2 linked regions of the Rhodopseudomonas palustris HaA2 genome follow. The protein of the gene in region 1 interacts with the protein of each later gene in a pairwise test. Links are inferred from orthologs where the notes say so. Each region holds a gene or a part of one and is shown on either strand. Other genes may lie near its edges.

Region 1 (15,176 bases):
CCAGCTCTGCTCGGTATCCTTCAGGTTCGCGACCATGATCTGCTCCAGCACCTGCTGATGCACGGTCGGGTTGAGCAGCGGGCAAAGGATCTCCACGCGCCGATCGAGGTTGCGCGGCATCATATCGGCCGACGAGATGTAAACCGCCGCTTTGGCGCTGGGCAGGCCGTGGCCGTTTCCAAAGCAATAGACGCGGCCGTGCTCCAGGAACCGGCCGATGATCGATTTGACACGGATGTTCTCGGACAGGCCCGGCACACCGGGCCGCAGGCAGCAGATGCCGCGAACCACGAGTTCGACCGAGACGCCGGCGCGCGACGCCTCGTACAGCGCGTCGATGATGTCCGGATCGACCAGCGAGTTCATCTTCAGCCAGATCGCCGCCGGCTTGCCGTGGCGCGCGAAAGCCGTCTCGCCTCGGATGTGTTCGAGCATGCGCTTGCGCAGCGTGAGCGGCGACACCGCCATTTTTTCGATGTCGCTCGGCTCGGCATAGCCGGTGATGTAGTTGAAGACCCGTGCCGCGTCGCGGCCGATGATCGGATCGGAGGTGAAATACGACAGGTCGGTATAGATTCGCGCGGTGACCGGGTGATAGTTCCCTGTCCCGGTATGGACATAGGTGGTCAGGGTATTGCCTTCGCGACGCACCACCAGCGACAGCTTGGCGTGGGTCTTGAGCTCCAGGAAGCCGTAGACCACTTGGACACCAGCGCGTTCGAGGTCGCGCGCCCAGCGGATATTGGCCTCCTCATCGAACCGCGCCTTCAGTTCCACCAGCGCCGTGACCGACTTGCCGGCCTCCGCGGCTTCCGCCAACGCCCGGACGATCGGCGAGTTGTTCGAGGTCCGGTACAGCGTCTGCTTGATCGCAACGACATCCGGATCGCGGGTCGCCTGTTGCAGGAACTGCACCACCACGTCGAACGACTCGTAGGGATGATGGACGATCAGATCCTTCTTGCGGATCGCCGCGAAGATGTCGCCGCCATGGTCGCGCACACGCTCCGGATGGCGCGGCACGTACGGTGGAAATTCGAGGTCGGGGCGATCGACCCGTGTCAGTTGCGACAGTTCGTTCATCGCCAGCACGCCGTCGACGAGCAGCACTTCGTCGTCGGCGGTCGACAGCGCGCGCTGCACGAAGGCACGCAATTCTTCCGGCATCGTCGAATCGACTTCGAGCCGGATCACCGACCCCCGCCGCCGCCGCTTCAGCGCGGTCTCGAACAGCCGGACCAGATCTTCGGCCTCTTCCTCGATTTCGAGTTCGCTGTCGCGAATGACCCGGAAGGAGCCCTGCCCCTTCACGACATATCCCGGAAACAACCTCCCGATGAACAGCGACGTCGCCTGCTCCAGCGTCATCAGCCGGACGGACTGGTCCTTGCCGTTCGGCGGCAGCCGAATGAAGCGGTCGATTTTGCCCGGCATGCGGATCAGCGCGTTCATCGACTTGCCGTCCGACACCCGCGCGAGTTGCAGGCCGATGGTGAAACCGAGGCTCGGGATGAAGGGAAACGGATGCGCCGGATCGATCGCCAGCGGGGTCAGCAGCGGAAAAATGTTGTGGAGAAAATGATCCTCGATCCACGCCCGCTGCGACTTGGTGGCGTCGCGGCCGTCGAGCAGCACGATGCCGGCCTCGGTCAGAATCCCGCGCAGGTCACGCCAGATCGCCTGCTGGTCGCTCGCCAGGCGCGAGACCGCCTCGTTGATCAGCACCAATTGCTCGGCCGGCGTCAGCCCGTCCGGGCTGCGCTCGGTAATGCCTTCCCGGACCTGCGCCTTGATGCCGGCGACTCGCACCATGAAGAATTCGTCGAGGTTGTTGGCCGAAATCGACAAAAAACGGACGCGCTCGAGTACCGGATGGGAGGGATTGACCGCCTCCTCGAGCACCCGCCGATTGAAATGCAGCCACGACAATTCGCGGTTGATGAAGCGTTCCGGCCCGGCGGCAACCACGGACGCCGGCTCGGCTTCACCATTTTTCTCTTCGATGACAATGATTTGGTCGGAGTCCATGAGAGGTCGGTCCAGTGCGATGCGGGGTCGTCGTGCCGGAGGTGGCGGTGCGGCGAGACAATGCTGCACACGCAAGACGTTTCCATGACATTGAGGGACTTAGCGAAGATCGCGTCAAGCCGAGCCGGCCGGCAAGGATGCCGCAGGGGCTCAGTCGTTGCGCAGGACGTCCGCCGCCAGCGCTCGGGTCACTGGCCGGCCGAGACGCAGCGCCTCGGTGTCCAGCCGCTCCACCGTCTGACGCGCGGCAGCGAAAGACCGGTCGATTCTGTTGGCGAGATAGCCGACCAGATTGGCGTCGATGCTCATCTGGCGGTCGGCGCAGAATTTGACGATCAGCGCCCGAAACAATGCATCGTCGGGCGGCAGCAGGGTCACCACTGGCACCGCCCTCAGCCGGGACCGCAGATCGCGCAAGTCGGCTGGAAATGCCGCAGGGGCCAGCCGCGCGGTGATCAGAACATAGGCCTCGTCTTCACGTGCCAGATTGATCAGATGAAACAGCGCGCGCTCGTCGAAGCTGCCCGGCGTCAGGTCTTCCACCACCAGCGCGCCAGTGGCGAGCTCGCCGGGGACGTTCGCCGCGGTCAGCGCCTGAGCCGAGGTCGATCGCGCGCCGGCCTGCTCGGCCCAGATCGATGCCAGATGACTCTTGCCGCTGCCCTCCGGTCCGACCAGCAGCATGATGCGGTTCGGCCAGTCGGGCCAGCTTTCGATCAGCCTCAGCGCCGAGGAATTGGCCGTGCCTTCGAGGAAGTCCTCGCGCGACAGGCTTTCGGCGTGCGGCAGGTCCAGGGCCAGTTGACGGGGTTGTACGCGGACTACCACGGGGTCGCTCCATGCCGGCCCGCACTGCGCGGCCGGCCGACGCGTTTCAGTGGCCAGGCTCGATCGTGCTCATATGCCGCGTCCACTCCACGAGATAGAAGGAGACCGAAAGCAACGTCAAGAGCGTCACCAGAATCATCAAGACTAGGTCATAGGGCGCCGGCTCGAACCCGAAGCCGAGCGCACCGAGCACCAATGCGGCAAATCCGACCTGCGCCACCGTATTCAGTTTCGAGACCATCAACGGTTTCATCGGCACCGGCTTGCCGAACAGCCAGGAAATGATCACCGCTCCCACGATCATGATGTCGCGCGACACCACCAGAATCACCAGCCAGCGCGGGATCGCGCCCCAGATGCCGAGCGACACGTAGATCGACACCAATAGCGCCTTGTCGGCCAGCGGATCGAGCAACGCACCGAGCTCGCTGCTCATGTTGAAACGCTTGGCGAGAAAGCCGTCGATCGCGTCGCTGACGCCGGCGATCACGAAGACCGCGAACGCGACTGCCATTTCATTCGACGCAATGGCCCAGACGATGACCGGCACCAGCAGAATCCGGCCCAGGGTAATAATATTCGGAATGCTCACGCGACGTTCCCGGCTTCCAGCCCAGATCCGGCGAAACCATTCGACTTTCGACGGCGGGAGGGGCTGGTTGTCTACATAGTACATGCTGGGTCCCCTTGCGAGCCATTGCACGCCGGCGGAATCCGACGTAACCACCCCAAAACCATTGGTCGGACGCGGACAAGCGGGACTTAGGTCTAGCGCGATCGACGGGGGTTCATCGGCGGCGGCTCGATGCCGGGCGGCAATCGTTGCCGCGCAGCGCCTTTTTCTTGCGGGAGCCGGCCATGACCGAGCGGAAGCACGGCCTCACCTATGCCGATTCCGGCGTCGATATCGACGCCGGCAATCGCCTCGTCGACCTGATCAAGCCGATGGTCCGGGCCACCGCCCGGGCCGGCGCGGACTCCGAAATCGGCGGCTTCGGCGGACTGTTCGACTTGAAGGCCGCGGGCTTCAAGGACCCGGTGCTGGTGGCGGCGACCGACGGCGTCGGAACCAAGATCAAGGTCGCGATCGAGGCCGGGGTGCACGCCGGGATCGGTATCGACCTGGTCGCGATGTCGGTCAATGATCTGGTCGTCCAGGGCGCCGAGCCGCTGTTCTTTCTCGACTATTTCGCGTGCGGCAAACTCGATCCCGAGGCCGTGGCCGAAATCGTCGCAGGCGTCGCCGAAGGCTGCCGCGAGTCTGGCTGTGCGCTGATCGGCGGCGAGACCGCGGAAATGCCGGGCCTCTACAAGGACGGCGACTATGATCTCGCCGGCTTCGCGGTCGGCGCGGCGGAACGCGGCACGCTGCTGCCCTCCCCCGACATCACCGCCGGCGACGCGGTGATCGGGCTGGCCTCATCCGGGGTGCATTCGAACGGGTTTTCGCTGGTCCGCAAGATCGTCGAAAAATCCGGCCTGCCCTACGACGCCAAGGCGCCGTTCTCGCCGGTGATGACGCTCGGCGGAGCGCTGCTGACGCCGACCCGGCTCTACGTGAAATCCTGTCTGCAGGCGATCCGCACCACCGGCGCGATCAAGGGGCTGGCGCATATCACCGGTGGCGGTTTCACCGACAACATCCCGCGGGTGCTGCCGAAGCATCTCGGCGTCGGCATCGACCTGCCGCGGCTGCCGGTGCTGCCGGTGTTCAAATGGCTGGCCGAACAAGGCGACATCGCCGAACTCGAACTGCTGCGCACCTTCAATTGCGGCATCGGCATGATCGCGATCGTCAAGGCGGACGCCGTCGACGCCGTCACCGAGGCGCTGACCGCGGGCGGCGAGAGCGTGCATCTGCTCGGCGAAGTGATCGCGGCGAAGGGCGAACATCGCGTCGTCTACGACGGTCACCTCGACCTGTCCTGGTGATCGCGTGAGCAAGCGTCGTGTCGCCATCCTGATTTCCGGGCGCGGGTCGAACATGGCCGCGCTGATCGAAGCCGCGGCCGAAGACGGCTTCCCTGCCGACATTGCGGTCGTGATCGCCAACACCGCGAGCGCCGGCGGCCTTGCGATCGCTCAACGCAGCGGGATTGAAACGCTGGTGATCGAAAGCAAGCCGTTCGGCAAGGATCGCGCCGGCTTCGAAGCCGTGTTGCAGGCGGCGCTTGACGCACGCGGCATCGAGCTGATCTGCCTCGGCGGCTTCATGCGGCTGTTCACGGCGGATTTCGTCAATCATTGGTACGGCCGGATGCTCAACATTCATCCGTCGCTGCTGCCGTCCTTCCCGGGCCTCGATCCGCACGGTCAGGCCCTGCGCGCCGGCGTGAAGATTTCCGGCGCCACCGTGCATTTCGTCATCGCGGAAACCGACGCCGGACCGATCGTGATTCAAGGCGCGGTGCCGGTGCACGACGACGACACCGCCGACACGCTGGCCGACCGCGTCCTGGCGATCGAGCACCGGATCTATCCGAGAGCCCTGCAGATGGTGGCATCCGGCCAAACGCGATTCGAGGGCGATCTGTGCAGATCGACCTCGAGTGGCCCGCATGATCAGGCGCTGATCGTACCGTCGGAGAACTGATCGAGACGATCGAACCTGCTCACGTGAGCTTGAGGTTCTCCGCCGAGGTCTTGCCGCGATTTTCGACCAGATCGTATTCGATCGCCTGGTTTTCATTCAGAGTGCTGAGACCGGCGCGCTCGACCGCCGAGATATGGACGAAGACGTCCTTGTCGCCGCTGGTAGGACGGATGAAACCATAACCCTTGGTCGGGTTGAACCACTTGACGGTGCCCTTTTGCATCGCCTGTCTCCTGTCTAGACACAAAAAAGACGTGGCGCGCTATCCGCGTGCCACGCCACAAACGGCGATCCCGTAAGCGCTGCCTGCTGCAAGACTTGATATCCGAGGTGATATTCAAGCCCCGACTGCAAAGCCCTGATTTTCGAGTCGCGAAACATAAAGCCGAACGGCCCACATTCGATTGCGGGTCAATTGCAACATGATTTTTCCGGGTTAGCAAGCCTTGCGAGTGCCGCAGATATAAGCGCCGCATAGTTGCGCCGGGCCGCTCTTCATTGTGGCAGCCGCCCCGCGCGATCTGGCAGCGCCACCAATGGCGCGCTTCCAACGGTTCCGAGCTGATTGCTGGTCGCGTTTGGTGGCGAGGCGGCGACATCGAAACGCCCTCCCGCGCGGCTCTGCACGGCTCACATCTCGGCGCGTGCGACAATATTGAACACCCGGCAAGATGTTCATGCGGACCACACTTGACTAGTGTTGCCCTGAATCGGCCACGGCCGGTTCCCTTCGCAACCTGACAAACACCCCGCGTGCGAGGAGATCATCCTGATCGTGTCCAGCGACATCAACAACAACCATTGCCCTTCGACGGTGAAGAACCGCGTTCTTGCGCAGCTGTCACCCGAGGATTTTCAGGCCCTCAAGCCGATGCTGCGGCCGGTCGAATTCAAGGGACGCGCTGTGCTGCAGGAGGCCAACCGGCCGGTCGAGTGCATTCACTTCATTGAAGACGGTCTCGTTTCGCACGTTTCCGGAAGCCGCACCGACTACGTCGAGACCGCAATGGTCGGCGTGTTCGGATATGTCGGAGTTCCCTTGGTCCTCGGAGCGTCGGTTGCGTCACAGCGCTCGATCGTATCCATGCCGGGAACCGCGCTGCGGATCGAGGCCGAGGATCTCGCGCGCGTGATCGCCAGCCGGCCGCAGATCCGCGAGCAGTTGTTGCGCTACGTCCCCGCGCTGATCGCTCAGAACACTCAGAGCGTGCTGTGCGCCGCCCGCCACGAGATCAATCAGCGTCTGGCGCGATGGCTGCTGCTGGCCAACGATCGCATCCAGAGTGACGTGCTGTACATCACTCATGAATTGTTGGCCGCCAGCCTCGGCGTCCGCCGCGCAAGTATCACCAATGCGCTGCTGCAGTTCGAGACCGAAGGCATCGTGCAGAAGACCCGCGGTGCGGTGCGCGTGATCGATCGGCCAGGGCTCGAAAACCGCGCCTGCGATTGCTACCACATCGTGCGTGACGCCTATGCGTGGACGCAGATCACGCATGACGGCCACGATCACGCCAAGGGTTCCGACGCGTGCTCCCATGGGCACGACGGCGGCGTCATCGCGGGCACGGCTTGAGGCTCCGTCCCGCACCGACCAGGTGCGGAGACGCCCTCCGGAACAGGGACGGCACAGCGAGGACGGGTCCCCCGCTCAGCAAGGCCGACCCGATTGCCACGACCGCGGCCGCCCGATCAGCGGTCCGCGGACGTGGTGTGGTGCGGGGCTCAGCCGACGATTTCGTTGCCGGCGAAGAACTGCGCGATCTCGATGGCAGCGGTCTCCGGCGCATCCGAACCGTGCACCGAGTTTTCGCCGATCGATTTGGCATGCAGCTTGCGGATGGTGCCGTCCGCGGCCTTCGACGGATCGGTCGCGCCCATCACGTCGCGATACTTCGCAATCGCCCCCTCGCCTTCGAGCACCTGCACGACGACCGGGCCCGAGGTCATGAAGTCGACCAGTTCGCCGAAGAACGGGCGTTCCTTGTGGACCGCATAGAAGGTCTCGGCCTGGCCGCGGGTCATGTGAATCCGCTTCTGCGCCACGATGCGCAGGCCGGCCTTCTCGATCAGGGCATTGATCGCGCCGGTGATGTTGCGCTCGGTCGCATCGGGCTTGAGGATCGAGAAAGTTCGTTGAACAGCCATGGAAATGTCCTTGAAACGCTTGGGGCGGGAGAGTTGCGCGCTTATATCGGCGCCGCCGCGGCACGGCAAGCCGCGCCACCAGACGAACGCCGCCCTCCCCACCTGTCGCGCGTGCGGCCGATCACAATCGCCCTGATCCCGGTTGCCTTTGAGGCCCGTCCCGGTCAAAACGCGCCATGCTCACTTTGTCCGACATATCGGTCCGGATCGCGGGACGGCTGCTGATCGACCAGAGCACGGTGCAGATCGCGCCGGGTGCCCGGGTCGGCTTCATCGGCCGCAACGGCGCCGGCAAGTCGACGCTGTTTCACGCCATCCGCGGCGAGCTCGCGACCGAGACCGGGCGCATCACCATGCCGCCGCGCTGGCGCGTCGGCAGCCTCGCGCAGGAAGCGCCCAACGGGCCCGAGACCCTGCTCGAAGTGGTGCTCAAGGCGGATTTGGAGCGCGACGCCCTGCTCGCGGAGGCGGAGACCGCGCACGATCCGCATCGCATCGCCGACATCCAGACCCGGCTGGTCGACATCGACGCGCATTCGGCCCCGGCGCGCGCCGCCGCCATTCTCAGCGGCCTCGGCTTTTCCGCGGCGGACCAGGCGCGCTCCTGTTCGGAATTCTCCGGCGGCTGGCGGATGCGGGTGGCGCTTGCGGCGACGCTGTTCGCAGCGCCCGATCTGCTGCTGCTCGACGAGCCGACCAACTATCTCGATCTCGAAGGCACGCTGTGGCTCGAGGATCACCTCGCCAACTATCCGCGCACGGTGATCGTGATCAGCCACGACCGCGATTTGCTCGACACCTCGGTGAACGAGATCTTGCATCTCGATCGCGGCCGGCTGGTGCATTTCCGCGGCACCTACTCGGCCTATGCGGAATTCCGTGCCAACAAGGAGGCGCTCGACGCCAAGAACGCCAAGCGGGAAGAAGCCCGGCGCAAGCACCTGCAGGAATTCGTCGACCGCTTCAAGGCCAAGGCCTCGAAAGCGCGTCAGGCGCAGTCGCGCGTCAAGATGCTGGAGAAGATGAAGCCGGTGACGCGGCTGGTGAGCGACGACGTGCCCGACATCGTCTTTCCCGCGCCGGAGAAGACGCTGTCGCCGCCGATCATCGCCGCCGACAACGTCTCGATCGGCTACGACCCCAAACACCCGGTGCTGCGTCATGTCACGCTGCGCGTCGACACCGAAGACCGCATTGCTTTGCTCGGCGCCAACGGCAACGGCAAGTCGACGCTGGTGAAGCTGCTGGCCGATCGGCTGACGCCGTTCTCAGGGACGGTGACGCGAGCCGACAAGCTGTCGGTCGCTTACTTCGCCCAGCACCAGCTCGACGAGCTCAACGAGGATGGCTCGCCCTACGACCACATCCGCAAGCTAATGCCGGACGCGCCCGAGAGCAAGATCCGCGCCCGCGCCGGCCAGATCGGGTTTTCCGGCAAGGCCGCCGACACCCTGGTGAAGAGTCTGTCGGGCGGCGAAAAAGCGCGGTTGCTGTTGGGCCTCGCGACCTTCTACGGCCCGAACATGATCATTCTCGACGAGCCGACCAACCATCTCGACATCGACAGCCGCGCGGCGCTGGCGGAGGCGATCAACGACTTTCCGGGCGCGGTCATCATGGTGTCGCACGATCGCTACCTGATCGACGCCTGCGCCGATCAATTGTGGGTGGTCGCCGATCACAAGGTGAAGCCCTATGACGGCGATCTCGACGACTACCGCCGCGCCGTGTTGTCGTCACGCGGCGCCCGCAGCGGTTCGCGCGAGCCCAGGGAGCGAGCCGCGGACGGAACCGGCGCCAAGCAACCACGTCAGAAGTCGGAGAAGCGCGTACCGCTGAAGCAGCAGATCGCCGACGCAGAAGTCGAGATCGAGCGGATCACCGCGATCATCGCCAAGATCGATGCAGCGCTTGCATTGCCGGACCTGTTCACGCGCGATCCGAAACAGGCCGCACAGCTCTCCGGCGCGCGCGCGAAAGCCGAAGCTGCGCTGCAGAAGGCCGAGGAACAATGGCTGGACGCGAGCTCGGCCTACGACAAGGCGCAAGGCTGAGACGCGAAGCTTACGGCCGTGGCGGTAGCGTCGCCGCTACGACCTACTGCGCTTCTTCGCGGCTCGCGGTTGCGGCGCCGGCTCCGGTGCGCGTTCGATCGACGTCAGCCGCCCTGCAGTGAAGGTATAGATTCCGGCGCGCGGACCACGCGAATAGGTCAGCAGTGCGACGCGCTGGCCACGCTCGTTGGTCGAGAGGTTGACGCCGTCAGGCGCACCGGCGCCGCGGGCGACGTCGCATTCGGTGTGGCCGAGCGCCACCGTGCCGCCACGCGCCATCGTCGAAGCGGCAGGGTCGCCCCCCTGCGCGTTGGCGTTGGCGTCGGCCGCGCCGGGCTGGGCCATGCCCGGACACATGCCGTCGGCGGAGATCAGGTCTTCCGCCGTCACCGCTTTGTCGGGTGTCAGCGGCGGCGTCTCGATCGAGATGTTCTTGATGAAAACCCGGCCCGGCCGCGCAAACCAGTCGGCATCGCGTGACAGCAGGTCCGAGCCGCCAGCACAGCCGGCGAGCAGCGGGGTCGCCAGCACCAGGGTGAGCAGGACTGGCCTGTAAGGAAGCTTGTGTTGCACGATCGATTGGGTCCCATCCCGCAGCGTAAGCATCTGTCCAAACATCGATTTACGGCACGACCGTGACCGGCTCCGCGCAGTTGCAAGGATACCAGAATAACCTTAACGGCGTCGCCCAGCTATTCCCGCTTTTGCCATCGGCCGGCGGCATCGGCCTGCCAATAGGTCACCTCGAAGCCACGCGACTTGCTCTGTTTCCACATATCGCGCGCCATGCCGACGGCGTCTTCATCGTCGCCGTCGAACAGCAACACCATCCGCTCGTAGCCTTCCGCGTCGGCCGGCAACGCCGCATTGTCGAGCAGAAACCGAACGGTGGCGGCGTTCGGATTGCTCTCTTCGGCTGTCAGCACGATAGGCTGATGCATCGCGTCGGCCACGCGCCAGGTCGCGTGCGGCAGAAACGAATCGTCACGATAGGTCCACAGATGCGCGTCGAGCGTATCGGCGCGCTCCTCCGAGCCGGCCTGCACCACCACCCGCCAGCCGCGCGCCAGCGACTTCTCGAGCAACGGCGGCAGCACCTGCTCGATCGTCCGTCCCTGCAGGTGATAGAACAGGACCTCGGTCATCGCATCGGATCGGATTACTTCTTGGCTTCGTAGTACTCCGCGACGAGCGCGTTCAAGAGCCGCACGCCGTAGCCCGAACCCCAGCTCTGGTTGATGTCGTTCTTCGGTGCGCCCATCGCCGTGCCGGCGATGTCGAGATGCGCCCAGGGCGTATTGTCGACGAAGCGCTGCAGGAACTGCGCCGCGGTGATCGAGCCGCCGTTGCGCGAACCGGTGTTCTTCATGTCGGCGAATTGCGAGTCGATCTGCTTGTCGTATTCCGGACCGAGCGGCATCCGCCACACCTTCTCGCCGGTCGAAACACCGACCGCAGTCAGCCGTTCGGCGAGTTCGTCGTTGTTCGAGAACAGGCCGGCGTGATCGGTGCCGAGCGCGACCATGATGGCGCCGGTCAGCGTGGCGAGGTCGACCATGAATTTCGGCTTGTGCTTCTGCGCCACGTACCAGAGCACGTCGGCGAGCACGAGACGGCCCTCGGCGTCGGTGTTGATGATCTCGATGGTCTGGCCCGACATCGAGGTCACGATATCGCCAGGGCGCTGCGCGTTGCCGTCCGGCATGTTCTCCACCAGACCGATGGCGCCGATCACATTGACCTTGGCCTTGCGCGCGGCGAGCGCGTGCATCAGGCCGACGACGCAGGCAGCGCCGCCCATGTCGCCCTTCATGTCTTCCATGCTGGCCGACGGCTTGATCGAGATGCCGCCGGTGTCGAAGCACACGCCCTTGCCGACGAAGGCGACCGGCTGTTCGCCGCGCTTGCCGCCGTTCCAGCGCATGATCACGGTGCGGCCCGGATGCGCCGAGCCCTGCGACACCCCGAGCAGCGCGCCCATCTTGAGTTGCGTCATCGCCTTGACGTCGAGGATCTGGATGTCGACGCCGAGCTTCTTCAGCTGCGCCGCGCGCTTGGCGAATTCTTCCGGATACAGCACGTTCGGCGGCTCGTTGACGAGTTCGCGCGCCAGGATCACACCGTCGACGACGGCACTGTCGGGCGCGAATGCCTTCTTCGCCGCGGCGGCGTCCGCAACAGCGATCGACACGTTGGCGTTCAGCGCATTCGCGTCATCGTCCTTCTTCTTGGTCTTGTAGCGATCGAACTTGTAGGCCCGGAGCAGGATGCCGGAGGCGATCGCCGCGGCCTGCTCGGGCTTCATCGCGCCGCCCGGCAGCTCGGCGATCACGGTGACGGCCGTGTCGCCTGCCCCGATCTTGCCCGCAATTGCGCCGCCGAGCTTGAGGACGTCGTAGTCCTTGAGTGCTGCCGCCTTCCCGGTCCCGATCACGACCAGCCGTCCGACCTTGAGGCCCTCGGGCGCCAACAGGTCGAGCGCAGAGCCCGACTTGCCCTTGAACTGGCTCGCCGCCACCGCCCGTTTGACCGTGCTGACCGCGACCCCCAGCGCCTTGCTGGTCGCCGGGCCGAATTTCAGCGCGTCGTCGCAAAGCACAACGAGCGTGCCGCGCGCGGCAACGGAAAACGGGACGAAGCCGACCTTGACGGCGTCGGGCATGGGCATTCCTCCAAATGGGGCTGTCGGGCAGTGACGGAATCCGGCAGGCGGTGCAACCTGTTGTTTTGGTGCCCTGCGTCGTCAAGTCAAGCCGGCATCGCGATCGCCGCATCCCGGCGCCGTGGAACGCATCGACGATATGTCCCGGCGGCTCGCCGGATCCCAATCTCCCCTGGACTTATAAGCGGTACAAAAACACCTCTCACGACCCCCTACCGTGGCGAGCGGGGTACACTCGGGCAACATTAACCATATCCGGAAGCCGCCGCCGGTCAGCCATTTTGTTGACAGATCAGACAGATGGTAATGCGATCGTGGGACAGCCCGCACGATCGCCGCCTGGGGAGGATTCGGATCGAATCCTGGCGGGGATCGAATTGGGCGCAGGGGATTTCGCCGGCCGATGGGCTCCATCGATAGCTATATTTTCCGCACGACTCTGACGTCGTTCGCGGTCGTCATGGCCAGCCTCACCGGCGTGATCTGGATCACCCAGGCTTTGCGTGGCATCGATTTGATGACCAGCCAGGGCCAGACCATCGTGACCTTCCTCGGCCTGACCGGCCTTGCGGTGCCCGTCCTGATCCTGGTGATCGCCCCGATCGCGCTGATGATCGCGGTGGCGCATACGCTGAACCGACTCGCCACCGACTCCGAAATCATCGTGATGAACGCCGCCGGCCTGTCACCGCTGCGACTGTTTCGGCCGTTCGTCTATGCCACGATCTTCGTCGCTGCACTCGTCACTCTGATCGGCTCTTATATCGCGCCGGACGGGTTGCGCCGCATCGCCCGGTGGGACGCCGAGATCACCGCCGACGTGCTTGCCAACGTGCTGCAGCCGGGCCGCTTCGCGCAGCTCGAGCAAAATCTGACGATCCGCGTTCGCGAGCGGCAGGCGGGCGGGCTTCTCGTCGGTGTGTTCATCGATGACCGCCGCGATCCCGCCGATCGCGTCAGCATCATCGCCGACCACGGCACGGTGCTGAAGAACAAGGATGGCTCCTTCCTCGTGCTCGAGGACGGCCATTTGGAGCGGTTTCAGGGCGGAAAGCAGGAGCCGACGCTGGTCGCCTTCAGCCGCTACGCCTTCGATATGTCGAAATTCTCGCGAGCCCGCGACGTCGCCTATGGAATTCGCGAGCATTACCTGTGGGAATTGATCTGGCCGGATCCGAAGGATCCTCTGCTGGCACAATTGCCGACCCAATTCCGCTCGGAGATGCACGATCGCCTGCTGGCGCCGATCTATCCGTTCTTCTTCGCAGCGGTCACGTTCGCGTTCTTGGGCATGCCGCGAACCACGCGCCAGAGTCGAAACTTCTCGATGATCGGCGCTGTTCTGTGCGCGTTCGTCGTCAGGCTCGCGGGATTTGCGCTGTCGGTGGTCGCCAACCACACGCCTTATATCGCCGGCCTGCAATATCTGCTGCTCGCCGTTGCAATTGCCGCCAGCGTCTGGCTGATCCGGCGCAACGTGGTGATCGAACCGCCGACCCTTTTGGTCGACGCGTTCAACGCCCTCACCGCTTCGCTCAGCCGGCTGGTCCGGCGGCCGATGCCGGCGTGATGCGGTGCCCGCCATGGTCTTGAACACGCTCGGACGCTATTTCGCTGCCCGGTTCGTCTCGTCGGCTCTCGGCGTGTTCTTCGGCCTGTTCGTGTTGCTGGTGTTCGTCGACTATATCGATCTGTTGCGTCGCGCCGGCGGTCTCTCCGTGTCGGCCTTCGTGATCGCCCAGGCCTCGTTCTTTCGGGTGCCGCAGTTGCTCGAACGGCTGCTGCCGTTCTGCATCCTGATCGGCGGCATGACCTGCTACCTCGCCCTGTCGCGTCGACTCGAGCTCGTGATCGCGCGAGCGGCTGGGCTGTCGGCCTGGCAGTTCATCGCCCCGGCACTGTGGAGCGCGCTCGCGCTCGGCGTGTTCGCCAGCGCGGTCTTCAACCCGATGTCGGCCTATATGCAGGAACGCGCCAAGCAGATGGAGGCCGAACTGTTCGGCCAGGGCTCGGGCAGTTTGCAGGATGCCAACGGGTTCTGGATGAATCAGGTCAGTCCCGAGGGGCAGTCGATCATCAATGCCGCGCGGAGCCAGCAGCAGGGAGCGGTGCTGAGCGGAATTAGCGTGTTCCGGTTCGAGCCCGATTTTCAGTTCAAGGACCGAATCGAGGCCCGCGAGGCGGTGCTCGAACCCGGCTACTGGCTGTTGAAAGACGTTCGAAAATACACCCTCGATTCCGCACCGGAGGAGCAGGCGACCCTGCGGCTGCCAACCGCGCTGACGCTCGCGCAGGTTCGGAACAGCTTCGCCACGCCCGAAAGTGTGTCTTTTTGGCAACTCCCGTCCTACATCAAAGCCTCGGAGAGCTCCGGGTTCGCGACGGCGGGGTATCGTTTGCAGTATCACAAGCTGCTGGCAAAGCCGTTTTTGCTGGCCGCGATGGTGATGCTAGCTGCTTCTGTCAGCTTGCGATTCTTCCGTTTCGGCGGCGTGCAAAAGATGGTTTTGAGTGGCGTGGGGGCAGGCTTTCTGCTCTATATCCTGTCGAAAGTGACTGAGGATTTGAGCAAGGCTGAGTTGATGCATCCGCTTGCTGCAGCGTGGTTGCCCGTCTGTGTGGGCGGCCTCGCTGGTTTTTTGGCTTTGCTGTACCAGGAGGACGGGTAGTGGCCATGATCGCCGCCCTCCGAGACGAGCTGTTCGCCTTGCCGCGCCGCACCATCGTGCGCAGCAAGCGCTCCCTCATGGCCAGTTGTGCGATTCCGTTGGCTGCCCTGCTGCTGGCAGGCGCGGCCGACCTCGCGTCGATCTCGTCGGCGGAAGCGCAGAGCTACACCTATAATCCGCGCCCGGCCCGGCCG
Region 2 (15,165 bases), 2.0 Mb from region 1 along the record:
AAGGGTCGCGCCCATTCCGGCGAAGCCGATGCGATGCTGCCGAAATACCGGATCGGCCGCTTCGTCACCGGCAGCGCGCAATAAGACTGGTTTGCAGTTGGCGCCGGCGGCGCCGCGAGCGGTTGTGTGACGGGCGGCGTCAGCATTCTGTCAGGCGATCAGGCCTAGAACCGGGCTGGTCGCAAAGGCTGCGGGAGCCTGCGCGCCGTCGGCCGTCCGCCGGCCAAGCCAGCGAGATTCCAAGACAGTCCATGCGCCGTCATTCGCCCATCGCCATCGCCTGTCTTGCTGCGCTGCTCGCCGCCGGCGTCGCGCGCGCCGGCGATGAGCTGCCGATCTCGCCGGTGCAGGCCGAGCGCGTCGGCATCGAGACCTCGCCGCTGGAGCAGCAGCCGGTCGCCGTGGGCCTCAGCTTTCCCGGCAAGATCACCGTGCCGCCGGATCGCACCCGGCTGATGAACGCGCCGTTCGGCGGCCGGATCGAGCGCCTGCTGGTGCGCACCGACAGCGCCGTCAAGGCCGGCGACGTGCTGGCCGAGCTGCAGAGCCCGGCGCTGGCGCACGCCCAGGCCGAATATCTCGTCGCCTACAACAAAGAGGGTCTGCTGAAGACCAATCTCGACCGCGAGGAGCAGCTCGCGCCCTATGGCGCGGTGCCGAAGAAGCAGGTCATCATCACCCGGAACGAATACGACCAGGCCCGCGCCACCGCGGCCGAGCGCCGCCAGGCGCTGTCGCATGTCGGCATGACCGAGCCGCAGATCGAGAAGCTGACGTCGAGCCAGAAGCTCGATCCGAAGCTGACGCTGATTGCGCCGATCGACGGCGTGGTGCTGGAGAGCGCGACGATGCCGGGCCAGACCGTCGAGGCGCTGGCGCCGGTGTTCAGGCTGGCGCAACTGTCGCCGCTGTGGGTCGAGATCCAGGTGCCGGCGTTGCGTGCCGAGCAGTTCGCCGTCGGCGCCCGCGTCACCGTGCGCGGCCACGATTGCGTCGGCCGCGTGGTGTCGATCGGCTCGAGCGTCGAGCCGACCTCGCAAACCGTGATCGTCCGCGCCGAATTCGACGAGCCCGATCCGGATCTGCGCCCGGGCCAGATGATCGAGGCGCAGATCACGTCGGCGACCACCGGCGAAAGCGAATGGCGGGTGCGCACCGGCGCGATGGTGCGGCGCGGCGGCGACGCCTTCGTATTCGTGCAGACCTCGGGCGGCTTCGTCGCCACCCCGGTGAAGATCCGCGAGGAACTGCCGCAATTCGCCGTGGTCAGCGGCAGCTTCCGCGGCGACGAACGCATCGCGGTGCGTGGCTTGGCTGCGCTCAAGGGCGCGTGGCAGGGTCTCGGCGGGGTCGAGTAAATGCTCGCGCGTCTGGTCGAGTTCTCGCTCGCGCATCGCCTGCTGGTGGTGCTGGCCACCCTGCTGCTGATCGGCGCTGGGATCTATGCGGTGCGCGGCCTGCCGATCGATGCCTTCCCGGACGTCTCGCCGGTGCAGGTCAAGATCATCATGAAGGCGCCGGGCATGACGCCCGAGGAGGTCGAGACCCGGGTGACGGCGCCGCTCGAGCTGGAAATGCTCGGCATCCCCAACAAGACCATCCTGCGCTCGACCACCAAATACGGCCTCGCCGACGTCACCATCGATTTCGCCGACGGCGTCGATATCTACTGGGCGCGCAATCAAGTCGCCGAACGGCTCGCCGCGGCGATGAAGGACATGCCGGACGGCCTGACCGGCGGCATGGCGCCGATCACCACGCCGCTCGGCGAGATGTTCATGTTCACCATCGCCGGCGGCGACCTGTCGCTGGCCGAACGGCGCACGCTGCTCGACTGGACGATCCGTCCGGCGCTGCGCACGCTGCCCGGCGTCGCCGACGTCAATTCGCTCGGCGGCTATGTCCGCTCGTTCGAGATCGTCCCCGACAATCTGGCGATGGCGTCGCGCGGCATTTCCATCGACATGCTGGAGAAGGCGATCAAGGCCAACAACCGCAATGGCGGCGCCGGCCGGCTGTCCGCCGGCGAGGAAGTGCTGCTGGTCCGCGTCGACGGCCAGGTCCGCACGCTCGACGATCTGCGCAACATCGTGCTGGCCTCGCGCGACGGCGGCATGGTGCGGGTGCGCGACGTCGCCGAGGTGCGGATCGGCAGCATCACCCGCTCCGGCGCCGTGACGCGCGACGGGCAAAGCGAGGCGGTGCAGGGCCTGGTGCTCGGCCTGCGCGGCGCCAATGCCCGCGACGTCGTCGAGGGCGTCCGCGCCAAATTCGCCGAGCTCGCGCCGACGCTGCCGAAGGGCGTGACGCTCGACGTGTTCTACGATCGCGGCGATCTGGTCGGCCGCGCCATCAGCACGGTGTCGAAATCGCTGCTCGAAGCCACCGTGCTGGTGATCCTGCTGCTGGTCCTGTTTCTCGGCGACTGGCGCGCCGCTCTGGTGGTGGCGCTGACGCTGCCGCTGTCGGCGCTCGCCACCTTCGTGCTGATGCGCTGGGCCGGGATGTCCGCCAACCTGATGAGCCTCGGCGGGCTCGCGGTGGCGATCGGCATGCTGATCGACGCCGCCGTCGTGGTGGTCGAGAACATCGTCTCGCATCTGGCGCACGACCGCCACGGCGCGCGGGTGCCGCTGCTGCACCGGATCTACCAGGCGCTGCGCGAAGTCGTGGTGCCGGTGACGTCGGGCATCGCCATCATCGTCATCGTGTTCCTGCCGCTGCTGACGCTGCAGGGGCTGGAAGGCAAGCTGTTCATTCCGGTGGCGCTGTCGATCGTGTTCGCGCTCGGCTCCTCGCTGCTGCTGGCGCTGACGGTGGTGCCGGTGCTGGCGTCGCTGCTGCTACGCACCTCCGGCCATCACGACACCTGGCTGGTTCGCAAGATCAGCGCGGCCTATGCGCCGGTGTTGCATTTCGCGTTGCGCCGCGAAAAGGCGGTGCTGGCGGTCGCGGTGCTGGCGCTGGTCGCGACCGGCTTCGCCTATGTCCAGCTCGGCAAGATCTTCATGCCGACGATGGAGGAAGGCACGCCGATCCTCAGCGTCGAGAAACTGCCCTCGGTGAGCCTCGAGGCGAGCGTCGATCTCGACCTGAAGATTCAGAAGGCGGTGATGGCGGCGGTGCCCGAGGTTTCGAGCATCGTCGCGCGCGTCGGCTCCGACGAAATCGGCCTCGATCCGATGGGGCTCAATCAGACCGATACTTACGTCATCCTGAAGCCGCCGTCGGAATGGCGCCGGCCGGACGACAAGGACTGGCTGATGGGCGAGATCCGCAAGGCGCTCGCCGAGTTTCCCGGCATCGGCTTCAGCTTCACCCAGCCGATCGAGATGCGCGTGCAGGAGATGATCATCGGCGCCCGCGGCGACGTGGTGGCGAAGATCTTCGGCACCGACATCGCCACGCTGAACAGCCTCGCCGAACAGATCACGGCGACGATGAAGACGCTGAAGGGCGCCGAGGACGTCCGCACCACGCTGAACGAGGGCTTCGAGTATTACAGCATCGGGATCGACCGGCTGCAGGCCGGACGGCTCGGGCTCGACGTCGACCAGCTCACCAGCGCGCTGCGCACCCAGATCGACGGCCAGCCGGTCGGCATCGTCGTCGAGGAGGGCCGCCGCACCCCGATCTCGATCCGCGGCACCGACGCCTTGCGGGAATCGCCGGCGCGGCTCGCCGGCCTCAGCCTGGTGATCGCCGACGGCAAATCGGTGCCGCTCACCAATGTGGCGCGGCTGGAGCGGATCGACGGCCCGGTCAAGATCGACCGCGAGAACGGGCAGCGGCTGGCGCTGGTGATGAGCAACGTCACCGGTCGCGATTTGGTCGGCTTCGTCGACGAGGCCAAGGCCGCGGTCGCCGCGCGGGTCAAATTGCCGGAGGGCTACCGCATCGTCTGGGGCGGCCAGTTCGAGAACCAGCAGCGCGCCGCCGCAAGGCTCGCCATCGTGGTGCCGATCGCGCTGGCGCTGGTGTTCCTGCTGCTGTTCGTCACCTTCGCGTCGCTGCGGCAAGCGCTGCTGGTGTTCGTCAACATTCCGTTCGCGCTGGTCGGCGGCGTGTTCAGCCTGCTGGTCTCCGGCGAGTATCTGTCGGTGCCGGCCTCGGTCGGCTTCATCGCGCTGCTCGGCATCGCGGTGCTGAACGGGCTGGTGCTGGTGACCTATTTCAACACGCTGCGCGGTCAGGGCCTGTCGCCGGATCAGATCGTCGAGCTCGGCTCGCAGCGCCGGCTGCGGCCGATCCTGCTCACCGCCAGCATCACCGCGTTCGGGCTGGTGCCGCTGCTCTACGCCACCGGCCCGGGCGCCGACGTGCAGCGTCCGCTGGCGATCGTGGTGATCGGCGGGCTGGTGTCGTCGACGCTGCTGACGCTGGTGATCCTGCCGGTGCTGTATCGCCGTTTCGGCATCGTGGCGGAGAAGGCGGCATGAGCCTGGTGATGCTGACGCTGGTCGCGCCGATGGCGCTGAAAGAAGACCTGGTCGCCGCGATGCTGGCGCACGGACCGACCGCGCAGGCCGGCTTTGTTGCGCGCGAGGTCGAAGGCTGTGGCGACCGCGTCGCCTACGACAGCTCGATCGAGCGGGTCCGCGGCCACAGGCTCGCCGTCGAGATCGTGGTGACCGCGCCGGAGCACGACATCCGCAGCCTGCTCGACGCGCTTCGCGCCGGGATGGCGGGGCGTGACGTCACATGGCGGATCGCCGCCGTGACGGCGGCCGGGACCCTTTAGTCCAGCGCCGACATCACGCGATCGACGGCGGCGCCGCCGGGATGCTTCACAATAACATATAGACGAATTCGTATTTCTCGATTAGAGCGCCGCGAGACAAGACATGGCGCGGTCGCCGGCGATCGGGCTTGCGTTTCAGCCGAGGCGTGCGCCGCGTCGTTGTCTGCCCTGCGTCGACGATCGAGGACGGAAATCACGATGACCGTTTCCGAGACCAGCCGTCCCAACCGGCTGCCGTGGCCGCCGATGCTGCTGACGCTGGCGGCGCTCGCGTCCATCGGTCTCGGCGTGGTGGCGCCACTGACCGTGCCGCGCGCGCAAGCGGTGGTGCTGATCGGCTATGCGATCGCGGGACTGGGGCTCGCTGTCGATCTCTGGGCGATCCTGACCATGCGCCGCGCGCGCACCAACATTCTGCCGCACCGCGCCGCCGACCGGCTGGTCACCTGGGGGCCGTTCCGCTTCAGCCGCAATCCGATCTATCTCGCCAATGCGTGGCTGCTGATCGGCATCGGGACGGCGTTCGGAAACGGCTGGTTCATCGTGTTCGCGCTGCTGTCGGCGGTGGCGGTCGATCGGCTCGCAATCCGCCGCGAGGAACGCCATCTCGCGATCAAATTCGGCAACGACTGGATAGAGTATTCGTCGAAGACGCCGCGCTGGCTGATCCGATGATCGCAAGCCGTCAAAGGGAGAATTGAATGACCACCAATGTGAAGCAGATGATGGAAGCCGCCAATGCGGCGGTGCCGCGGGTCACCCCGGATCAGGCGCGCGAGATGATGGGCAAGGGCGCCGTGGTGATCGACGTGCGCGACGCGCCCGAGGTCGAGAACAGCGGCAAGGTCGAGGGCTCGCTGCACATCTCGCGCGGCATGCTCGAGTTCCGCGCCGATCCGGACACGGCGTTTCACGACAAGCGTCTCGCCAAGGACAGACCGGTGATCGTGTACTGCGCCTCCGGCGGCCGCTCGGCGCTGGCCGGCAAGGTGCTGAAGGACATGGGCTACGCCGAAGTCTACAATCTCGGCGCGTTCAAGGACTGGACCGACGCCGGCGGACCGATCGAAAAGCCGATCGACCGCGGCATGTGAGCGCTGTCGGTTAGTTGCTGGTCGCGACGTTCGAGGTACCCCGAGCGTCCGGATTTCGGGTTTGCGCCCCGAGGGGCGCATCTCGGCATGACGAAACAATGGGGCGGCGACGCGAGGCTGGCGAATTGCCGGCATTGACGAATTGCCGTTCCGGCATTGATGCGACGCGTACAAGGAACCAAATGATTAGCCGGCCTTTGACCTCGACAAACGAGGTACCAGCAAATGTCGGACATCATCATTTTGTTCCGGATGGCTCTGCCCGTGCTGTCCCTGTTGGCGCTGACGATCGGCCTGGTAACAGGGTTGGTCCTGCTGATCTACGGAATCGGTGGGATGATTCCACGACGTCCGCGTGTCGTCGCGACGCAACGTCATCGCGACCTGACACGACGGCGTGAGCCGAGTCGTTAGTTCACTTCGTCAGAAATTTCCACGCCACCACGACGGCGACCAGCGCGGCGAAGATCAGCAGCGCGGGGACCGGCCGGCGGCCGGTCTGCGGGACGGGGCGGGCGCCGCGATCGGCGGCGCGGGTGACCTGCGGCTTCGGCGGCTTCTTGAAGCGGACGACGTTGTCGACCGGGGCCGTGCCGGGCTCCGCCGGCGGGGTGCGCGGTTCTGGCTCCGGCGCGTCGCCGGTGCCGCCCATGTCGCTGTAATAGGCCTGATAGGTCTCGCGCACCGCGATCGTCTTGGATTCGATCTCGCTCATCCGGTCGAGCCGCTCGCGATAGCCGTTCAGCACCGTCTGCGCATTCGGAGGCAGCGAGTCGAAGCTGCCGAGTTTCGCCATCATCAACCAGGTGGCGAAATCGGCCTCGGCCCGGGTTCGGGCTTTGCGGGCAATCGTGGTGCTGGACTTGGAAGCCATGGTGATCCGGTTGAGTCGCTCTCCGACATCGCGCGACGTGACGACAGGGTTGGGACGCATTCCTCAATAGCTGAAAACGCCGCCGCGCGTCAGGGGTTCGTGCCTCGCCACCGAAACGCGCAGGCGAGGCTGGCGAAGCAGCGGTATCATCGCTACATTGGGACGGCGAGGCTGCGTTTCGCGTCAGGAGCCATATATCCCCGGGGCCTTATCGATCCTTCCGGGAACTGTCCCTGGCCGGGTCCGTGGACCCGGTCACATGGTGCCCACCTACTTTCGTAGGGAACTCCGGGATCGAGCGCTTCAACGGTCATGTGGCTTCGCACTTCCTCCTCCCTCGTGCTCTCCCGGCTTTTCCGGCCGGCGGCCCCTGCCTATAAGCGGGGATGAGCGAACTTTCCGACAGCGTCTCCAAGGATGAATTGCGCGCCGCGGCATTGGCCCGGCGTTTGGCGTTGTCGGACGAGGCCCGCGCCGCGGCCGCCGTTGTGATTGCCGCAAGGCCTCTGCCGTTCGCGGTGCCGGAGGGCGCGATCGTCGCCGGTTATGTGCCGATTCGCGGTGAAATCGATCCGCTGCCGTTGATGCGCGCGCTTGCTGAGGGCGGCGCGAGGCTGGCCTTGCCGGTGGTGACCGGGCCCGGACGGCCGCTGAAATTCCGCGCCTGGTCGGAGGGCGAGGCGCTGCAGCGCAGCCGACTCGGCATCCTGGAGCCGCTACCCGGCGCGCCGGAGCTGGTTCCGGACATCGTGCTGGCACCGCTCGCCGCGTTCGATGCGCAGGGCCACCGCATCGGCTACGGCGCCGGCCACTACGACTGCACGCTCGCGGCGCTGCGCGGCTCGAAGCCGGTGATCGCCGCGGGGCTCGCCTTTGCGGTGCAGCAAATCGAGGCGGTCCCCGCCGCCGCCCACGACGTGGCGCTGGATTATGTGATAACGGAACGCGACACGCTCATTTTCCGGAGTCGATAGGTTTGCGCATTCTGTTCATCGGCGACGTCGTCGGCAAATCCGGCCGCACGGCGATCGCCGAACATCTGCCCCGAGCGATCCGCGACTGGCAGCTCGATTGCACCATCATCAACGGCGAGAACGCCGCCGGCGGCTTCGGCATCACCGAGGCGATCTACAATGATTTCATCGACGCCGGCGCCGATGCGGTGACGCTCGGCAACCACGCCTGGAATCAGAAGGAGGCGCTGGTGTTCATCGAGCGCGCGCCGCGCCTGATCCGCCCGGCGAATTTTCCGCGCCACACGCCGGGCCGCGGCGCCACGCTGGTCGAGACCCGCAACGGCGCCCGCGTGCTGGTGATCAACGCGATGGGCCGGGTGTTCATGGAGCCGCTGAACGATCCGTTCGCCGCGGTCGCGCGTGAGCTCGACGCCTGTCCGCTGCGCGAAGCCGCCGACGCCATCGTGCTGGATTTCCACGGCGAGGCGTCGAGCGAAAAGCAGGGCATGGGTTACTTCTGCGACGGCAAGGTCAGCCTCGTGGTCGGCACCCATACCCATGTGCCGACCGCCGATCACCAGATCCTGCCCGGCGGCACCGCCTACATGACCGACGCGGGCATGACCGGCGATTATGATTCCGTGATCGGCATGCACAAGGACGAGCCGCTGCAGCGCTTCACCACCGGCATTCCGCAGGGCCGGTTCGAGCCGGCCAACGGCGTCGCGACGCTGAGCGGCGTCGCGGTCGAGACCGATGATACGACGGGCCTGGCGCTGCGCATCGCCCCGGTCCGTATCGGCGGAAGGCTGGAGCCGGCGGTGCCGGGGTTCTGGATGAGTTAGCTGCTCGTTCCGTAGGGTGGCGCTGAGCGCAGCGAAGCCCACGCGCACAGCGCTCGGCTTGTGAGCGGGGGCACAGCGCTACGCGCCTTTGCGCACCCTGCCAACGACACGTGCAAGTGAGCACAGCGCGCTCCCTCGCCCCGCTCTTCGCGGGGAGAGGGTTGGGGTGAGGGGCGACGCGCGCACTGCGTCTCGGCTGTGCGGAGATGCCCCCTCACCCGGCTTGCATCTGGCGATGCAAGCCGACCTCTCCCCGCGCGCGGGGAGAGGTCACAACGGCCGCTTGCTCACCATCCAAGATTCGAAGTCCGGCAATGCTCAATACCGCTCCGGCACGTACATCTCCTCCGGAATCGGCGTGCGGTGATAGTCGGGGTGGTGGATCCGCGGCGGCAGCACCACGCGCTCGCTCGGCACCTCTTCGTAAGGGATCTGGTCGAGCAGATGCGCAATGCAGTTCAGCCGCGCCTTCTTCTTGTCGACCGCCTGCACCACGTGCCACGGCGCCTCGGCGATGTGGGTGCGCTCCAGCATCTCTTCCTTGGCCTTGGTGTAGTTCTCCCAGCGCGCCCGCGACTGCACGTCCATCGGGCTCAGCTTCCACTGCTTCAAGGGATCGTTGATCCGCATCATGAAGCGCAGCTGCTGCTCGTCGTCGGTGATCGAGAACCAGTATTTGATCAGCACGATGCCGGAGCGCACCAGCATCCGCTCGAATTCCGGCACCGAGCGGAAGAACTCCTCGACCTCGGCCTCGGTGCAGAATCCCATCACCCGTTCGACACCGGCGCGGTTGTACCAAGAGCGGTCGAACAGCACGATCTCGCCGGCGGCCGGCAGATGCGAGACGTAGCGCTGGAAGTACCATTGGCTGCGCTCGCGCAGGCTCGGCGCCGGCAGCGCCGCGACGCGGCAGATCCGCGGATTGAGCCGCTGGGTGATCCGCTTGATGACGCCGCCCTTGCCGGCGGAATCGCGGCCCTCGAACACCACCACCACCTTCAGGCCCTGATGCTGCACCCAGCTTTGCAGCTTCACCAATTCGCCCTGCAGCCGGAACAGTTCCTTGAAATAGATCCGGCGGTCGACGGTGTCGGCGGGCGAGTGACCGGCGAATTCGTTGGTCAGCGCGTCGAGGCGATCGTCGTCGATTTCGAGTTCCAGCTCCTCGTCGAATCCGTCGAGCATTTCCGCCTCGATCCGCTGCCGCATCGTCGGCGCGGCTTTGACGGGCTTCTTGCGGGTCGCAGCGGTGGTTGTCTTGGTCGCCTTGCCGGCGGGTTTTCGAGCCATTTTGGTCTCCGGGCGTGACTGCCGGAGGGAAACTGCCGCGCGGTGTTTGTCGCAGGTATGACAGCGGTGGCCCGGTGCGACATTTGGCGCGGATGGCCGCCCGGTTTTTGGGCCGGGCGGCCATCGATCGGCTCGCGATATCAGGCGGCTCGGACGTTGCTGAGGAAATTGCCGACTTCCAGTTTCAGCCGGTTGCTTTCGGTCGACAGCGATTGCGCCGCCGACAGCACCTGCGAGGACGCCGCGCCGGTCTCGCTGGCGCCACGCTGCACGTCGCCGATATTGCTCGACACCTGATGAGTGCCCTGCGCCGCCTGCTGCACGTTGCGGGCGATTTCGTGGGTGGCGGCGCCTTGCTCCTCCACCGCCGCGGCGATCGTCGACGAGATTTCCGACATCCGGGCGATGGTCTGGCCGATCTGCATGATGGCGCCGGCCGATTCCTGGGTGGCGGATTGGATGCCGGAGATCTGCTGGCTGATCTCGCCGGTCGCCTTGGCGGTCTGCTCGGCCAGCGCCTTGACCTCGGAGGCGACCACGGCGAAGCCGCGGCCGGCGTCGCCGGCGCGGGCGGCTTCGATCGTCGCGTTCAGCGCCAGCAGGTTGGTCTGCCCGGCGATGGTGTTGATCAGTTCCACCACGGCGCCGATCCGCGCCGCGGCCTGGGTCAACTGGCCGACGCTCTGATTGGTGTCGCGCGCCTGATCGACCGCCTCGGCGGCGATCCGGGCCGATTCCTGGACCTGGCGGCTGATCTCCTGCACCGAGGAGGTCAGTTCCTCGGTGGCCGAGGCCACCGATTGCACATTGGCGCTGGCCTGGCCCGAGGCGGCGGCGACCGAGGTGGTGAGCTGCTGGGCGCGGTCGGCGGTGGCGGTGAGGGTGCCGGCGGAGGCCTCCAGTTCGGTCGAGGCCGACGCCACCGTCTCGACGATCTCGCCGATCATCTGCTCGAAGTGGCGGGTGATCTCGTCGACCCGCTGGCCGCGCTGGATCTTTTCGGCGGCGTCCTTCATGGCGGCTTCGTCGGCCGCCTTCTTGGCGATCAAGGCCTCCTTGAACAGCTGCAGCGAGTCCGCCATCTTGCCGATTTCGGTGGCCTCGCCCTGGTGCGGGACGCTGGCGCCGAGGTCGCCCGCACCCAGCGCCTGCATCGGCGCCACGATCGAATCGATGCCGCGTGACACGTCGCGCACCAGATAGATCGCCAGCCCGCCGCCGAGCACGATGGCGGCGCCGATGATGATCAGCAACTGCATCAAGGCCGACTGATGGACCTGGTTCGCGAATCGGCCGGCTTCGTCGGCGCCCTTGTTGTTGAGGGCGATGTCCCGGTCGAGAATGGCGTCCGCCTGTTTCGAGATCGGATAGGCCTTGGTCTCGTTGAATGCGGTGGCGTCGTGCGGGATGCGGCCGATGCTGTCGCGCGACAGCGCGACGACCCGCGGAATCTGGCTTTCGTAGAGATTCCATTGCTCACTCCACTCGTTGTAGAGCGCGCGTTCTTCGGCGGAGCCGATCAGCTTCTCGTAGACGTCGCGAAACTTCCGCAGCGCTTGCGCCGAGGTCTCTATCCGATTTTCGACCGCCGCCTTGGTGTCCGCGGTTTCGGAGAGCAGGTGCAAGCGAACGATGGCGCGATAGGTGACGACTTCGGCGCGCAGATCGCCGAGCGCGCGGACGCGCGGCAGCCAGTTGCTCTGGATATCGACGGCTGCAGTGTTGATCGCCTGGGTCTTTGTGACAGCCAGTATTCCCATGCCGATTATGGTGATCAGCAGAAACCCAACGACAAGACTGATCTTGGCGCGAATGGAGAAGTTGGTCGGCATCGTCGATATCCTTGACCGCTATGGATGGTCACCGACGAACGACTCGGGATCGAGGGGCTGGTCAGGATGAGGGGCGCAGCGGCGGTAGATCGCTCTCATTGCGACGCAACATCATCCCCGCGCATGAACGCTTCGTAAAACTACCAGGTACGAGTCTCGCAATCCGACGGTAATAGACTAAAGGGGTATGGCGATCGATGATCCGGCAGTAATGGCGTTTCCCGATACCGTCAAGTGCCTCCGCCGAGTCGGAGTCGTCCGGTTTCTGGTCGGATCAGACCGGACCGCTCGATTTGTGAGTGGACGCGTACGGCCGGCACCATGCTTACCCTGTCAATACGCCACCCGGTTTTCAATCGTGGACTATATTCCTAAAAAGGATTGTGCGCATATATACTTAACAAATGTGATGATATGCCTAGAATCGATGATCGACAGGCCGGCGTATCAAGTGTTTCGTTTCTGAAGGATTCGGGCGGTCTCCGCTTCGAGACCGAGCACGATGCTGTCAACTTTGGTCATAATCTCGTTTAGCGTAGCCGAGACTGGATACTCAGACAGAAAGCCAGTGTCCGCGAAGGATATGTAGAAGGGCGCGCCGAACTTGTAGTCACATGATCCATCGGGGGACGTTTTTGCGACTACAATCTCGTTCTTCGATCTGTCCCAATAGGGATCGAAGCCATCAATGGCCTTGATCGCGTTCATATTGGTGATGGTGTACACTCCATCCAGGTTTCTAGCGCCCAGCCTGAGTGGAACTTGGTGTTTGTTCGGGTTGGCGATCTTAGCGAATGCCCTAAGGAGGTCGTCCCCGCCTTCATGAGTATCCCCAGTTGGGTAAGTCTGGAGAGACGCGAGGAAGGGCCTCAGATCGACGGGGATGTCGGAATAGGTATCCCTTCTGAAAACACCTTCGAGGTCTTTGGGGCCTTCGGCAAAGGGGAAGTACGCCTTCTTAGCCGGCCTTCCGTTCAAGACTTCACAACTGGCACAGACGGCAAAATCGAGGGCGTTGCGAAGGTCATTGACGACAGCATAGGCCGCGTAGCACAGCCTGTCGGGCAGCTCCTTGGTAACTTTCAGTTTATGGACCAAATGCCCTGTCTCGGGGTCTATCTCTGCGATAGGAGTGCATAGATTGTCCGCGAGGAACGACTCGGACAGTTTGTCAAACTCGGCAAGATTTTTGTATGCCCCCTCATTCACGACTAGCCGCGCCCCATAAAAAGGGTCTTCTTTGCGGGCTTCGCGCCTAGGGTCGAACTGCTCTTTGCCGGAATACCCGGTGGATAATGCTTGGAACGATTTGCGTGGAGAACTCCTCGATATATTCAGGTTGTTAAATGTTATGTTCTCCGCGCCATCTTCGATTTGAACTGGAACGTCGAAGCCGGATACCATCGTGTTATCGAAGGTGAGATTGGAGCTATCTTTACTGATATAGAATCCGGCTCCTCCTGTTCGCTTTTGCACCATGGGATCACTCCGATGTCGAAGTCTAAGGATAATGAAGATGATTTGGAACGGCACGTCTTATGGGCGCGCTTGTGCGCATGAAGCCAAAGCCGCACCAGGAAATGAAGGTTGGAAAGAAAGAGGTTTCGGCCAGAAAGAAAGGCCCGGCTTAAGAAAAGCCTAGCCCATCGAAACAGGTTTAACCTATAGCCGGCATCCCATCGTCTGGTGAAAGCGCGTCTGGTGAAAACGGTTTCGCGTGTAGTCTTGTTCCCTATCGAACCATTCGCACCATACGTCGCCACTTGATTGTCTATTTGTCACTGTCATGAGCGGGCCGCCAGACTTGAGCCTTACGGTGTCACACTTCTTGAACTGAGACATCCCTGCCTCGTTGGGCGATTAATTATGAAGTACAACAACGGCAAGATTAATGCACGCAATCTCGTGCATGTCTATTCGTTGATGATAGAGAGCCCCCTTTTTTATTAGGTAGCTTCGCATGCCTAAACAGTGGCGGGCCAACAATGTTTCTTGTTGATGGATGGCTGCAACGTTCTTGCCCGAGTTCATCATATGCGCGGCCATCCACGACTTGGTCAGAGGGACCTTGGACCGCTCGAACACGGTGCCAACGGTCACAGTGAACTGGCCTTTGCAGTCGTTGCAGTAATACAGGCCGGGGCGATGGGATTTCTTGGTCCCTTCGAGCTTGTCGGGATCAGAGGAGCCGCAATGATGACAAAAGGGACCTTCGGGTCATCGCACTGCCTCAAGGGTTTCGCGGGCCTTGTCCTCGTCCTGAAACATGGGGTCCTCGTCAGGCGTGCCCGCATCCAATCGCTCGAAAACGCCCTATCGCTGCCGTTGCGCGCCGAATGTGAGCACCGCATCGACCATCCGGTCGACGTCCGCGCACGTGGACCGGTGATTGACGATCGCGGCGCGGATCGCGAGCTGGCCGCCGATCGTGGTCGAAGACGGCGCGGCGATCCCGGATTCGTGCAGGTCGGCGACGATCTCGGCGTTGAGCGCGTCGGCATCGCCCGATGACGTTCGATGACGGAAGCAGACGATGTTGAGGGCGACCGGCGCCAGTCGTTCGAGTTTCGGCTCGCGCTGCACCCGGGCTTCGAGATGCCGCGCCACCGCGCAGGTGTGGGCGATCATCGCGCCGAGGCGCTCGGCGCCGTAGGTCTTCAGCGTGAACCAGGTCTTCAGCGCGCGGAAGCCGCGCGACAGGTCCGGCCCGTAGTCGCACGGCCAGGGCGAGCCGGCGGCGAGCCCCCGGGTCTCGCGGCGTAGATAGGCGGCCGGCGCCGCGAAGGTGGCGCGATGCTGCTCGCCGTCGCGCACGATCAGGAAGCCGGCGTCGTAATTGACCTGGCCCCATTTGTGAAAGTCGAGCGCGACCGAATCCGCTTCGCTCAAGCCTGCGAGCATCGGCGCGATCTGCGGCGACAGCATCCCGAGCGCGCCATAGGCGCCGTCGACGTGAAACCACAGCCCTTCGTCGCGGCAGAGCTGCGCCAGCGCGGCGAGATCGTCGATCGCGCCGGTGTCGACGGTGCCGGCCGAGCCGGTCACCAGGAACGGCCTGAATCCGGCGGCGCGGTCCTCGGCGATCCGCCGGCGCAGCGCGGCGATGTCGATGCGATGCGCGGCGTCGAACGCGATCCGCCGCACCGCGCCGCGACCGAGTCCGGCGAGATCGGCGGCCTGCACCACGCAGCCATGGGCCGCGGCCGAGGCGTAGGCGGTGAGCGGTTCACCCGATAGTCCGCCCTCGCGCACCTGCGGCCCGAGCGCGGCGGTCCGCGCCACCAGCAGCGCCATGAAGTTCGCCATCGACGAGCCGGTGACGAACAGCCCGCTCGCGGTCTTCGGGAAGCCGAACAATTCGCGCACCCAGCGTACGATCTGGCGCTCGACCTCGAGGCCGATGTGGTCGCGGCCGCCGCAATTGGCGTTCAGTCCTGCGGCCAGCATCTCGGCGAGCATGCCCACGGCGGTGCCGCCGCCATGCACCCAGCCCATGAAGCCGGGATGCACATTGCCGGTCGCATAGGGCG

Evidence for each region.
Region 2: the proteins of ndk (region 1) and RPB_RS21605 interact in binary tests that used the Escherichia coli proteins (3 or more experiments, as listed by UniProt). The link is inferred for Rhodopseudomonas palustris HaA2 from one-to-one orthologs.

What each region holds. Positions count from the first base shown.
Region 1 is NC_007778.1:2,836,673-2,851,848, reverse strand. Bases 5,887-8,741 are described here. They hold ndk (nucleoside-diphosphate kinase), read right to left. Parts: upstream 7,598-8,741; coding sequence 7,175-7,597; downstream 5,887-7,174. Other genes in these bases: RPB_RS12505 (ABC-F family ATP-binding cassette domain-containing protein), read left to right, coding at 7,774-8,741; RPB_RS12515 (Crp/Fnr family transcriptional regulator), read left to right, coding at 6,225-7,025. Also shown: RPB_RS12545 (RNA degradosome polyphosphate kinase), read right to left, coding at 1-2,028; RPB_RS12540 (DnaA ATPase domain-containing protein), read right to left, coding at 2,179-2,856; RPB_RS12535 (CDP-alcohol phosphatidyltransferase family protein), read right to left, coding at 2,903-3,448; purM (phosphoribosylformylglycinamidine cyclo-ligase), read left to right, coding at 3,715-4,788; purN (phosphoribosylglycinamide formyltransferase), read left to right, coding at 4,793-5,449; RPB_RS12520 (cold-shock protein), read right to left, coding at 5,469-5,672; more of RPB_RS12505, read left to right, coding at 8,742-9,651; RPB_RS12500 (hypothetical protein), read right to left, coding at 9,688-10,224; RPB_RS12495 (DNA polymerase III subunit chi), read right to left, coding at 10,344-10,796; RPB_RS12490 (leucyl aminopeptidase), read right to left, coding at 10,811-12,313; LPS export ABC transporter permease LptF, read left to right, coding at 12,717-13,883; LPS export ABC transporter permease LptG, read left to right, coding at 13,897-14,982; RPB_RS12475 (LPS-assembly protein LptD), read left to right, coding at 14,988-15,176. UniProt on the Escherichia coli protein: Major role in the synthesis of nucleoside triphosphates other than ATP. The ATP gamma phosphate is transferred to the NDP beta phosphate via a ping-pong mechanism, using a phosphorylated active-site intermediate.
Region 2 is NC_007778.1:4,867,793-4,882,957, reverse strand. The notes cover bases 6,046-8,889. They hold RPB_RS21605 (5-formyltetrahydrofolate cyclo-ligase), read left to right. Parts: upstream 6,046-7,095; coding sequence 7,096-7,683; downstream 7,684-8,889. Other genes in these bases: ppk2 (polyphosphate kinase 2), read right to left, coding at 8,829-8,889; RPB_RS21600 (TIGR00282 family metallophosphoesterase), read left to right, coding at 7,686-8,510; RPB_RS21610 (hypothetical protein), read right to left, coding at 6,251-6,709; RPB_RS21615 (hypothetical protein), read left to right, coding at 6,061-6,249. Outside these bases: RPB_RS21645 (cytochrome b5-like heme/steroid binding domain-containing protein), read left to right, coding at 1-84; RPB_RS21640 (efflux RND transporter periplasmic adaptor subunit), read left to right, coding at 252-1,358; RPB_RS21635 (efflux RND transporter permease subunit), read left to right, coding at 1,359-4,439; RPB_RS21630 (DUF3240 family protein), read left to right, coding at 4,436-4,741; RPB_RS21625 (methyltransferase family protein), read left to right, coding at 4,940-5,416; RPB_RS21620 (rhodanese-like domain-containing protein), read left to right, coding at 5,443-5,835; more of ppk2, read right to left, coding at 8,890-9,722; RPB_RS21590 (methyl-accepting chemotaxis protein), read right to left, coding at 9,944-11,635; RPB_RS21585 (hypothetical protein), read right to left, coding at 12,083-13,114; RPB_RS24340 (YodC family protein), read right to left, coding at 13,298-13,477; RPB_RS21580 (pyridoxal phosphate-dependent decarboxylase family protein), read right to left, coding at 13,949-15,165. UniProt on the Escherichia coli protein: Involved in the removal of 5-formyltetrahydrofolate.